One region of the Fictibacillus sp. NRS-1165 genome, then DNA from elsewhere that is predicted to be linked to it. Evidence: riboswitches for the same ligand, from Rfam matches in the RefSeq annotation. Region 1 holds a riboswitch; each other region holds the start of a gene.
What was found. Region 1 has a riboswitch for lysine ahead of lysA (diaminopimelate decarboxylase). Riboswitches for the same ligand answer to the same signal wherever they lie in the genome.
Positions count from the first base shown of each region.

Region 2: linked by a shared signal. The riboswitch ahead of ABHN01_RS18180 (aspartate kinase) and the one ahead of lysA (diaminopimelate decarboxylase) in region 1 are both predicted to bind lysine.
Region 3: linked by a shared signal. The riboswitch ahead of ABHN01_RS19315 (amino acid permease) and the one ahead of lysA (diaminopimelate decarboxylase) in region 1 are both predicted to bind lysine.

Region 1 covers NZ_JBDPNU010000025.1:274,330-278,665, forward strand. Annotated here, with positions in the region: gene spoVAD (stage V sporulation protein AD) at 1-189, shown strand, start outside; gene spoVAE (stage V sporulation protein AE) at 189-539, shown strand; gene ABHN01_RS12120 (stage V sporulation protein AE) at 545-1,144, shown strand; gene ABHN01_RS12125 (spore germination protein) at 1,104-2,585, shown strand; lysine riboswitch at 2,655-2,833, shown strand; gene lysA (diaminopimelate decarboxylase) at 2,940-4,265, shown strand.
Region 2 covers NZ_JBDPNU010000043.1:35,897-40,232, forward strand. Annotated here, with positions in the region: gene bioB (biotin synthase BioB) at 1-423, shown strand, start outside; gene ABHN01_RS18180 (aspartate kinase) at 476-1,711, opposite strand; lysine riboswitch at 1,899-2,087, opposite strand; gene uvrC (excinuclease ABC subunit UvrC) at 2,162-3,883, opposite strand; gene trxA (thioredoxin) at 4,061-4,336, opposite strand, start outside.
Region 3 covers NZ_JBDPNU010000045.1:32,166-36,501, forward strand. Annotated here, with positions in the region: gene ABHN01_RS19310 (DEAD/DEAH box helicase) at 1-1,369, opposite strand, end outside; lysine riboswitch at 1,633-1,823, shown strand; gene ABHN01_RS19315 (amino acid permease) at 1,916-3,382, shown strand; partial or broken gene ABHN01_RS19320 (GNAT family N-acetyltransferase) at 3,524-4,312, shown strand.

The sequences.
Region 1 (4,336 bases):
GGATGCGCCTGTTCTGCAGTCGTAACATACGGCCATCTTGTAAAAGAACTCCAATCAGGTCATTTGAAACGGATTCTGGTCGTTGCCACTGGGGCACTCCTGAATCCGACCATGATCCAGCAAAAGGAATCCATACCTACGATCGCTCATGGAGTGGTCCTTGAAAGTACAAAGGGGGGGCATAACTAATGGAGTATCTTTGGGCATTTTTAGTGGGAGGCGCCATTTGTGTGGTCGGCCAGATCCTGATGGATGTGTTTAAATTAACCCCTGCACACGTCACCAGCTCCTTTGTTGTCGCGGGAGCTGCACTGGATGCATTCGGCATTTATGATAATCTTATAAAATTTGCAGGCGGAGGAGCTACTGTTCCGATCACGAGCTTTGGACATAATCTGCTGCACGGTGCGATGGCATCTTCAGAAGATCATGGCTTTATCGGGATCGCCATGGGAATCTTTGAACTGACGTCTGCCGGGATCTCTTCTGCTATTCTATTCGGTTTTTTGGTCGCTTTAATCTTTAAGCCTAAGGGGTGAAAACAGTGGGAAAAAAGCGTGTCATCCTCATTACAGACGGAGATTTATATGCTCTGCGGGCAGTAGAGCATGTAGCCAGAAAAATAGGTGGACGCTGTATTTCCCAGTCCTGGGGGAACCCTTCAAAAATTAGCGGGCACCAGCTTGTCAAAATGATCCTGCAGACACCGTACGATCCCGTCCTCGTCATGTTCGATGATTGCGGGTTTCGCGGGGAGGGCCCGGGAGAGCTCGCAATGAGAATCGTGTGCAGCCATCCGGACATCGAAGTGCTTGGTGCGATAGCCGTCGCATCCAAAACCCGTTATTCGGAATGGACCAAAGTCCATTTTTCCATCGACCGTTATGGGGCCTTTACTGAATACGGAATCGACAAGAGCGGGCTTCCTGATATTGAGACAGGAAGAATCAACGGAGACACGGTGTATATTCTTGACGAATTAAACCTCCCGATGGTCATCGGGATCGGTGATATCGGAAAGATGGCCGGCCATGACGCGGTCGAAAAAGGAGCCCCGATCACAAGTCTGGCGGTGGCGACCATTTTAGAAAGGAGCGGTTATCATGCAGGGATCGAAAGAACAGCAGAAGACACCAATCAGTAAAAAAATCCAAGAAAACGAACATCAGCTGAAAAAACGGCTGGGAATCGGAATCAGCTTTGATGTGGGTGTCAGAAAACTGTACGTAATGAAGAAAGAAGTTCAGATCTATTACTGTACAGGTTTATGCGACAGCCTATTTATTATTGAGATCATGAGAGAGCTCATGGATATGGACCATGGGCATCGTGCGCCCTCCAATGTAAAAGAGGTACTTCATAACCATCTGTCTCACCAGCAGGTGGAACTGACCGATAATTTGGAGATCGCTATTGACCGCATGCTTTCTGGATTGATTTCGGTCTTTCTTGAAGGGGAGGACCAAGCGTTCATCGTGGACGTACGTAGCTATCCTGGCAGACAGCCGGAAGAACCGGACGTTGAAAAGGTCGTCCGCGGCTCCCGTGATGGATACACGGAAAATATCATCATCAATACGGCCCTTACCCGAAGGCGGATCAGGGATGAACGGCTGCGGCATGAAATCATGCAGGTCGGCGAGCGGTCCAAGACCGACATCTGCATCTGCTATATTGAAGACATCGCCGATCCGGGGCTCGTCGACCTCGTAAAACAAGAATTGCAGAGCATTAACATCGATGGCATCCCAATGGCGGATAAGACGATCGAAGAGTTTCTTCTCAAGCAGGGCTGGGATCCCTTTCCCCTCGTCCGTTATACGGAGAGGCCGGATGTAGCTGCTCAGCATCTCATGGAAGGGCATGTTCTGATTATTACAGATACAAGCCCATCGGTCATCATTACGCCGACCACTTACTTCCATCATATTCAGCATGCAGAGGAGTTCAGGCAGACCCCTATGGTAGGGGCCTTTCTCCGGTGGGTACGATTCACGGGGATCGTCGCTTCGCTGCTGCTTCTGCCGCTATGGTATCTCTACGCCACTCAGGATGGACTTCTGCCCCCCAACATAGACTTTATCGGCCCGAACAAGACGACGCACATCCCCTTATTCCTTCAGATCCTCTTCGCTGAGATTGGGATAGAAATACTGAGGGTAGCGGCCATCCATACACCCAGTCCGCTGTCGACGGCGATGGGATTGATAGCAGCCGTATTGATCGGCCAGATCGCGATCGATGTCGGGCTCTTCGTTCCAGAAGTAATTCTCTATGTTGCTGTGGCTGCGATTGGAGGATTCTCGACTCCAAGCTACGAGCTGAGTATAGCCAACAAGATGCTGCGTCTGCTGCTGCTCATCTTGACGGCCATCTTCCATGTTCCAGGCCTTGTAGGGGGATCTACCGTTTTAATCCTTTATCTCTGTTCGATGAAAAACCTGAACACTCCTTACTTATGGCCATTCATTCCGTTTAACGCCAAAGCGTTCCTGCAGATCGTCATCAGGATCGCCGTGCCGCTCTCAAATATCAGGCCGAGCATCGTTCATCCACAGAACAGCAAAAAACAGCCGACTTCCTGAGAAGTATTGCCGAAATAATAAATTTGTGATAAATTTGTTCATAACAATTGGATATGCCTCATTTATTGATAATGGGGTAGAGGCGCAAAGCGGATGAGTAGGATGATGGAGTGAATGGACATGAAGAAATCATTTTAAAGGCCAATTTGCCGAAGTGTGAAGATGGTCCATACATCCTCATGCTGGGTCGCTGCCGAACAGACAGCGGACTGTCACTGCAATGCACGCAGTGGAGAACTATTCCGGCAAATGGGGGTACGGTATAAGACAGTTAATGTACCTTATTACATTAGCTGTCTTTATTTTTATGTCGGAACAGAATCTCTAATGGAAAAGCAGAGGGGAGAATCTTTCATGTATTTACACGGTACAAGTTCAATCAATGATGATAACCACTTAACAATCGGCGGGGTTGACACGGTTCAGCTGGCGCATGAATATGGTACACCGCTTTACATTTATGATGTGGAGCTGATCAGACAGCGGGCGAGGTCTTTCAAGAAGGCGTTTGAGGATCAAGGGATCAAGGCACAGGTCGCATATGCAAGCAAAGCGTTTTCCTGTCTCGCGCAAGTCCAGCTGATGGATGAGGAAGGGATGAGCCTGGATGTCGTTTCAGGAGGAGAACTTTACACTGCGCTTTCGGCAGGTTTCCCTGCGGACCGGATCCATTTTCATGGAAACAACAAAAGCTATGAAGAACTGCAATACGCGCTTCAGTCGGACATCGGTTGCTTTGTCGTCGATAACTTTCATGAACTCCGCATGCTTGAAAGCTTGTGCAATCAGCACAACAAGGATACATCCATCCTGCTGAGGATCACTCCGGGAATTGAAGCACACACCCATGAGTACATTCTCACAGGACAGGAGGATTCCAAATTTGGTTTTGACCTTCAGAACGGGCAGGCGGAAGAGGCTGTTCTCGAATCGCTTGAATCGCGCCATCTGAACCTTTTGGGCGTTCATTTCCATATCGGTTCACAAATCTTTGAGACAGCGGGATTCGTGTTGGCCATTCAAAAACTCTATGGGTTTCTTCAGAACTGGGATAAAAAATATTCGTTCGTTCCTGTAGTTTTAAATCTGGGAGGCGGTTTTGGGATCCGCTACACAGAAGAAGATGAACCGCTCGAACCGAAAGAATACATCGATGCGATGATAGGGGAGATTACAAGGCTATCCGCAGCGTCTTCTCTTCCGATACCGGAGATCTGGATTGAACCCGGCCGTTCACTTGTAGGGGATGCAGGAACGACGATCTACTCGGTCGGCTCACAAAAAGAAATTCCTTCTGTTCGCCACTACGTGGCGGTGGATGGAGGCATGAGCGATAATATCCGTCCTGCACTTTATCAGGCGCAGTACGAAGCAGCGCTGGCGAACAGGGCCGGTGAAAAAGGGACGAAAAAAGTATCAATCGCTGGAAAATGCTGTGAATCAGGAGATATGCTGATCTGGGATATCGTACTGCCTGAAGCAAGGACCGGAGACTTGCTGGCCGTGTTCTGTACGGGTGCCTATGGCTATTCCATGTCCAACAATTACAATCGCATTCCGAGACCCGCAGTCGTGTTCGCGGAAAAAGGAGAAGGCCGACTCGTCGTTAGAAGAGAATCGTATGAAGACCTTTTACGCCTGGATCTTCCTTTAAAGAATGGCGTGTTTGCCGGCAATTAAGAAGTGCTAGCTGACCTCGCTGGACTCTGAGGCAAAAAAAGCATAAAATAATGGAGTATGTTGAATTCAGG
Region 2 (4,336 bases), on a different contig from region 1:
GAAAAGGTAAAAGAGGCAGGCATCTCACCCTGTTCCGGGGTCATCGTCGGAATGGGCGAAAGCCACGGTGACATCATTAAGATGGCAAAAGCCTTGAAAGAGATTGATGCAGACTCTATCCCGGTCAATTTTTTGCATGCCATTCCTGGCACTCCATTGGAGCATCTGGATGAGCTGAACCCTCGTTATTGTCTAAAGGTGCTCGCATTATTCCGGTTTATTAATCCAACAAAGGAGATCAGAATATCAGGCGGCAGAGAAGTGAATCTCCGAAGCCTGCAGCCACTTGGCCTTTATGCGGCCAACTCTATTTTTGTCGGCGACTATCTGACGACCGGAGGACAGGAAACAACGGCAGACCACCAAATCCTTGAGGATCTCGGATTTGAAATCGATTTCTTAAACGAGACGGTACAGATTTGATCGTGCAGTTGAAAATAAAAAAATCCGGGCACTTTAAGCCCGGATTTTCTTATTATAATTGCTGAACTGGCTGCCGTGCGTCCAATTCAAAGACGTCGTGCAGTGTTTCAATCGCTTTAATCATATCCTGCTGGTCCACAACTGTTGAAACTTTGATTTCTGACGTGCTGACCATTTTTATCATAATCTGATGATCGGATAAAGCTTTAAACATTTGTGCAGCTACTCCTGGATTAGAGATCATCCCGGAACCTACGATAGATACTTTCGCTAGTCCGTCTTCATGCACGATCGAACCGAACTGAAGCGAACTCTTATTCCTTTCAAGCAGCTCGATCGTTTCATCCAAAATGGCCGTTTCAATTGAAAACGAAATATTTGTTCTCTCCTGCGGGTTTACACTTTGAATGATAATATCCACATTCACACCGTTCTCTGCAAGTAAGGAGAAAACCGATGACAGCGTGTTTAAACCATTCGGAAGATCTTCAATTGTAATTTTTGTTACGTTCCCTTCAAAAGCCAGGCCTCTTACTACTAAATTATTTTCCATTGATGCTTCCTCCTCCACGAGTGTCCCATTTTCTTCCTCTGTACTCGAACGGACTTCCAGCCTTACCCCATAATTTTTTGCGAATTCAACCGCTCTTGGGTGAAGCACCCCTGCACCAAGATTGGCCATCTCAAGCATCTCATCATAGGAGATGGCAGGCAGTTTTCTCGCATGTTTTACCACCCGAGGGTCTGTTGTAAATACGCCCGTTACATCGGTATAAATCTCGCACTTATCGGCACGAAGGGCAGCTGCAAGGGCAACTGCCGTTGTATCTGAACCTCCACGCCCAAGTGTTGCAATATTTTTTGAACCAGTTACTCCTTGAAAACCGGCAACAACCGCAATTTTTCCATCTGCAAGCATTTCTTGAATTCTCTTCGTGTCGATGTTTAAGATGCGTGCATTTCCGTGAACATTCTCTGTTTCAATGCCTGCCTGCCAGCCTGTCAAAGACTCCGCTTCATATCCGGCTTCCTGCAGAGCCATCGCCAGTAATGAAACGGTGACCTGCTCTCCCGTTGTCAGAAGCATGTCCATTTCTCGCTTGGAAGGCCTTGCGGTTATTTCACCTGCCAGGCGTACAAGTTCATCGGTTGTTTTCCCCATCGCCGAGACAACGGCTGCTACTTGATTCCCCTCGTTTACCGCATGAATGATCCGCTTAGCCGCATTTCTTATTTTATCCGGTGTGCCTACACTCGTTCCACCAAATTTTTGAATGATTAAAGCCACGATGTCCATCCTCTCTCATCATTGAATATAATTTATTGCCTCGATCTAAAAGGCACCCAGATATGGCCAGCCTGATTTGGCTTCCACTACGCAACAAACTGATAAATAAAAATAAAAAAGCAGCAATAAGGAAAAGACCTTATTGCTGCTTGGTATAAGCAACAGTAAGCCAGCTTGTTTTCCCCTCTTGTGAGATAGTCCTCCACACACCCTCCGGGCAAGAATGTGTGACAGCTCTGCATTTATTCAATGCAGGTCCAGCCGTAAGAAACAGGAGCTTCTTAAAGCTTCGGCAAAAATCCCCTTTCCGCTACCATCATAAGAGCTCCTTCTCTTCAGATAGCATACTATTGGTTTTTGCTCCTCTACCATCACTTCAAAACTGAAGTATGGCGCTCTATTAAAATTTGTTTTTAAGTTTAGCAAAGGATTTCTGAAAAATCAATACCTTTATGAAGGTTCCTTTTGAAGAGCCTGAATAATTTCCTCCGCAACATTCAAAGGGATGCCTGCTGCCTGAAAATCCTCCAGGCTGGCCTCTCTCATTTTTTTAATGGAACCGAACTTCTTCAGCAGCAATTTTTTCCTTTTTTCTCCGACTCCAGGAATGTTATCAAGACTAGATTGAAACATGCCTTTTGCCCTGACCTGGCGATGAAATGAAATCGCGAATCGATGGACTTCATCCTGTATGCGCTGCAGCAGATAAAATTCTTGGCTGTTCCTTTGCAGCGGAATGATTTCAGGAGGGTCCCCCATCAAAAGCTGTGACGTCCGATGCTTTTCGTCCTTAGCCAGTCCGCCGACTGGTATCGCAAGGTTCAGCTCATTCTCCAGAACATCCTGAGCAGCTGCGATCTGTCCTTTTCCCCCATCGATAATGATGAGATCTGGCAGCTGTCCGTTCTCTTTTAAGATTCGGGAATAGCGCCTGCGAACCACCTCTTTCATCGAGGCGTAGTCATCAGGACCGGTTACTGTTTTAATCTTATACTTCCGATATTCTTTTTTGTTCGGTTTCCCGTCTTCAAAGACGATCATGGCAGATACTGGATTCGTTCCATGAATATTGGAGTTATCAAAAGCTTCGATACGGTAAGGAGCAGGAATATTTAATTGCAGCCCCAGATTTTCAACCGCTTTTATCGTACGCTCCTCATCACGCTCAATAAGAGCAAATTTTTCATTCAGCGCGAGCTGAGCATTCTTTGTAGCCAGTTCAACAAACTCTTTCTTTTGTCCCCTCTTCGGCTGAATCACTTTTATGCCGAGGAGTTCTTTGATCAATTGGCCGTCCGCCTCAGGAGGCAGCAATAGCTCCCGAGGCAGAATGTGATTTTTTTGAAGATAAAACTGTCCAATAAACGATAAGAAATCTTCAATAGCCTCTCCATAAAAAGGAAAAAGAGAAACATCACGTTCGATCAGTTTGCCTTGGCGGATAAAGAAAACCTGAACACACATCCAGCCTTTATCGTAATAAAAACCAAAGACATCTTTGTCTACCATGTCTGATGTCATCATTTTCTGCTTCTGCATCACCGCATCAATATGCTGTATCTGATCCCTAAGTTCCTTCGCCCGCTCAAAATTCAAGGCTTCTGATGCAGCAAGCATTTTCTCAGTAAGCTCCTCCTTCACCTCAGGGAAGCCTCCGTTCAGGAATTTAACGATTTCCTCTACCATCTTCCTGTTCTGTTCTTCTGTAATATCATAAACACACGGGCCTAGACACTGGCCGATATGATAATAAAGGCAGACTTTGTTGGGCATATGATCGCACTTGCGGAGCGGATACAGCCGATCCAGCAGCTTTTTCGTCTCTTGCGCTGCGAATGCATTAACAAACGGGCCGAAATATTTCCCCTTGTCCTTTCTGATCTTTCTCGTATACAGGAGGCGGGGCTGCTCTTCGGCTGTAATTTTTAAGTACGGGTACGTTTTATCATCTTTAAGCATGACATTAAATTTAGGATCATACTTTTTAATCAAATTCATTTCAAGAAGGAGAGCTTCTAGCTCTGAGGAGGTTATGATGTATTCAAAATCAGTAATATTCGCGACCAAACGCTGTGTTTTCCCGTCGTGTGAACCAGTAAAGTAGGATCTAACACGGTTCTTTAACACTTTTGCTTTTCCTACATAAATGACTTTTCCGAATTGGTCTTTCATCAAGTAACAGCCAGGCTGATCCGGAAGCACAGCCAGCTTCTCTCTTAAGGTATCCACGTTGTCTCTCCCCTCCTTTTTCTATGTAACATCATAGCATGATATCCTAATTTTTGCAGTTGAAATACAAAGCAATAAAAAAAGACCGGCATCAGCTGCCAGCCTTGGTTATAGACACAATTATTTATGTTTGTTTAAGAGCTCGCCAAGCGCTTCTTTTGGCTGGAAGCCTACAACTTGGTCAACAACTTCCCCGTCTTTGAAAACGATAAGGGTAGGAATACTCATTACTCCGTATTTACCTGCTACTTCTTGGTTTTCATCAACATCTAGTTTCACTACTTTTAAATCTTGATTTTCACTGGCTAGTTCTTCTAGAACTGGCGCGATCATTTTACAAGGTCCGCACCATGGTGCCCAAAAATCAGCAAGCACTAGTCCTTCGCTTGTTTCTTG
Region 3 (4,336 bases), on a different contig from region 1:
CCTTTCCATTGAGAATATCCACATAAGACCAGTTTTCCTGGATGGTGATGATTCCGATATCATCTGCTGAAACTCCAGGGATTTTAGCAATCGTTCCAACAAAGTCGACTGCCCGGATCTTCTTATTTTTTCCGCCGCTGAAATGGAGCTTCGTAATATCCTGATTGATGCGGGCTGTTTTATTATTTCGTACCACACGGCGTCCGTTGAGCTTTTCTTCAAAAGCATGCTTCATTTTTACGACTTCCTGTTTTGTTGGTGCTTCCGCCTCATCGATCTCAAACCGGATGTATCTTTCGATGGCTCTAAGGTATTTTTCTTCAAAAGGCAATACAAATGTAATGGCTCGCCCTTTTTTGCCTGCACGGCCGGTTCTTCCTGTCCGGTGGACATAGCTCTCTTTTTCCATAGGAACATCATAGTTGATAACGAGGGTGACATTATCAATATCGATTCCTCTTGCTGCCACATCGGTGGCCACCAGATAACGGAAATTTCCTATCTTGAAGCCGTCCATCACTGCAAATCGATCTTCTTGCTCCAATCCTCCATGAAGTTTTTCACAAGAATACTGAGCGGAATGCAGTTCTGCAAATACGGTATCGACGTGCTCTTTCGTATTGCAGAAAATAATGCAGCTGTCTGGGTTTTCAACGACTGTCACGTCTTTCAGAAGAGAAAGCTTTGCGTCTTCCTGCGTTTTAATTATGGAATGCTCTATGGTATCTGTCGTAACTCCGTCGGAAGCGATCTCAATTTTTATGGGATCCTTCATGTATTGATGGCAGAGGTTTTCAACTGCGTCAGGCAATGTGGCAGAAAACACCATCGTCACTCTGTTGGAAGGAAGCTGTTTAATTATCCTTTTCACTTCATCAATAAAGCCCATGTTCAGCATTTCATCGGCTTCATCAATGATCAGATACTTGACTTGAACCAAGCTGAGGGTTTCTCGCTCGATGTGATCTATAACGCGTCCCGGTGTACCGACCACCACATGCGTTTTTTGTTTCAATTCCTCTTTTTGTTTCGCAAAAGGCTCCTTGCCATATAGAGCTACCGCTTTAATCCGTTTAAACCTTCCGATATTCGTAAGGTCTTCCCGCACTTGAACAGCGAGTTCACGTGTAGGGGTTAGGATTAAAGCCTGTGGCCCCTTTTCTTCCCATTCCAGCATTTCACATACCGGAATACCAAAGGCGGCCGTTTTTCCGCTGCCTGTTTGGGATTTCACGACAAGATCTTGCTTCCCCAGGGCTAAAGGTATCACTTCCGTCTGAACTTCGGTCGGTGTTTCGTATTTTAACACAGTCAGTGCTCGTTTTATTTCATCGCTTATACGATAATCATTAAACCTTTGATCCTTCATGTAGTAACCTCAATTTTTTTGTATTATCCAGAATCAGCATAACCTGAATAGAGTTCATTATACTCGAAATGATGGGAAATTCGGGTTTTATTTTCAACGATTGGTTTAAGGAAGCCTCCTTTTCAAGATGAAACCACCCCAGTGTCCGCAACGGTAATTTCGTCGCATTAGGATGGAAAGAAAAAACAGTTGAAGGAAACAAGGAGCTGTTTTATAATAACTCTTAGCGTTAACTAACTTGATATTTAAAATCCTCATCAATCCGATGAGGTAGAGGTCGCGGCTTTTATTAGTAAGACGTACGAGATGCAGAGAACATCAGAGACTCCGTGTGAAAAGAAAAGCTGCCGAAATTTGTGCTTAACTCTGGAAGTATGAATTGGGGCTGTATCCGAACAGGAACAGCACTGTCACACCCGCGAACAACCGGCGGGTGGGATGCGCTATCTTACGGAAGGCATGATGCGGATTAATAATAATCGTCGCCCAATGCTTGGCGGCTTTTTTATTTCCCGCTCCTTCCTAAAACGAAAAGGAGTATTTTTTATGCAAAAGACAGCAAAGAATTCACCAGCACGACCGCCGTCTCCAAACACGGCGAATGAATTGAAGAGGGGATTGAAGTCCCGCCATTTAACGATGATCTCTCTTGGGGGAACCATCGGAACCGGATTATTTCTTGCAAGTGGAGGCTCGATTCATACCGCAGGCCCTGGAGGGGTACTGCTCTCTTATGTAGCCATTGGCATCATGGTGTTCTTCTTAATGACAAGCCTTGCGGAAATGGCGTCATACATGCCGGTCGCTGGCTCATTCAGCACGTATGCATCGAAATTCGTGGATCCTTCTCTTGGATTTGCGCTCGGCTGGAACTACTGGTACAACTGGGCCATCACGATTGCGGCAGAGCTTGCGGCTGTAACGTTAATCATGAAATTTTGGTTTCCTGATACACCTTCTTTTATATGGAGCGCCCTGTTTTTAGGCATTATGTTCTTATTGAATTATTTATCCGTTAAAGGGTTTGGAGAAGCAGAGTATTGGTTCTCTTTAATAAAAGTAGTTGCTGTTATCATCTTCTTGATCTTGGGAACGCTGATGATCTTCGGCATTATGGGCGGAGACACGATCGGGTTTAAAAACTTTACGCTCGGGGATGCACCGTTCCACGGCGGATTCTTTACGACGCTCGGCGTATTTATGGCTGCCGGATTCTCGTTCCAGGGAACGGAACTGTTAGGGGTTGCAGCAGGAGAAACGGAAGATCCGAAAAAGAACATTCCAAAAGCGATCAAAAGCGTGTTCTGGCGCATCCTTATGTTCTATGTTCTGGCAATCCTGGTCATCTCCTTGATCATTCCTTATACAGACAGCCGATTGGCAAGCAGTGATATAACTGTAAGTCCATTCACACTTGTATTTGATAAAGCAGGAATTGCATTTGCGGCTTCTGTTATGAACGCGATTATTTTAACAGCAGTACTATCAGCCGGCAACTCCGGAATGTATGCATCCACCCGTATGCTTTGGGATATGGCACGAAAAGGAATGGCACCTAAATTTCTTGCGAAGCTTGATTCCCGCGGTGTACCGGTTCCAGCCTTGATCGTGACAGCGGCAGTCGGCGCGGTAGCCTTTCTGGCTTCATTGTTCGGCGACGGTGTCGTCTACACTTGGCTGTTGAATGCTTCCGGTATGTCAGGGTTTATCGCCTGGCTTGGAATCGCGATCAGCCATTACCGGTTCAGAAGAGCCTATGTGGCCCAAGGAAGGGACTTAAAAGAACTGCCTTATCTGGCAAAATGGTTCCCGATTGGTCCGCTCTTCGCTTTCGCTCTCTGTATTGTCGTTATTCTCGGACAGAACTATTCCGCATTTACAGGCGGAAGCATCGACTGGCAAGGAGTTCTCGTTTCCTACATTGGCATTCCGATCTTCCTGGCCGTTTGGTTAGGCTACAAATTCAAACACAAAACGAAAGTCGTTCCGCTCAAGGAATGCGATTTTGAATAAGAAGCAAGTGAAGCAGGAGCCCCTCGGTTTCCTGTTTTTTTATGGATTTATGTTGCCTGAATAATGGAAGGCGGTATGATAGAAGCAGATAGATGATAAAGCAGGGGGAGCCCATGAGAAAATGAAAAGGAATTGATGATGATGAAAATAGATCTGCAAGATCTATTCACTCTTGATTTTGCCTATCTTGAAACCTTTACGAAGCGCACAGAAACAGCCTGGGGCTCCATATTTTGCAATGAAAACCAGCCTGACTATTATGAGCAAATCACATACATATCAGTAAAAATAGTGAAGATCCAGGTTTAGTGATAGAGGAAGCGATCACTTTTTATGAATCAAGAAACCCTCATACCGCGATTCTATATTTATCAATTAGAAGCACAGGGAAATTTGCTGGCTGAATTAAAAAGGCGAAAGTTCCTTTATGAAGAAGTGAGTACTCCAGTTCAATTCTGGAATTATCAAATCACGGATCTCATCAACGACCCGAAGGTGACCATTGAAAAAGTAACGGAAGAAAATTATGAAGAAGCGTTGTATATCGAAGGAAGCATTAAAGAATTTGGCGGAATAGAAACCATTGAAAAAGTCTTTCGAGAACAATTCAATCATCCGGCATTCATTCATTATCTCCTTCGGTACGAAGGAACAGCCTGTTCCACAGCCTGTATGTTTAAAGAGGGCGATCAAGCTCGGATTGAGAGTGCAGCTACGGTTGAAGGATATCGGGGAAAGGGGCTAATAGGACAACTCATTCAGTTTATCCAAAAAGAAGCCAAAACAAGAGAGATCAAAAAGTTTTGGATTTTTCCGATTAATGAGTCAGTTGAAAAAGTATATGAAAAGTATGGTTTTCGGACCGTTCAAAGCATAACAATGGGACACGCGTTTTTACGTGGAAAAAGCATAAAAGAGATTCAGGGATAGGCAAAAAAGCACAACAGGAGGAAT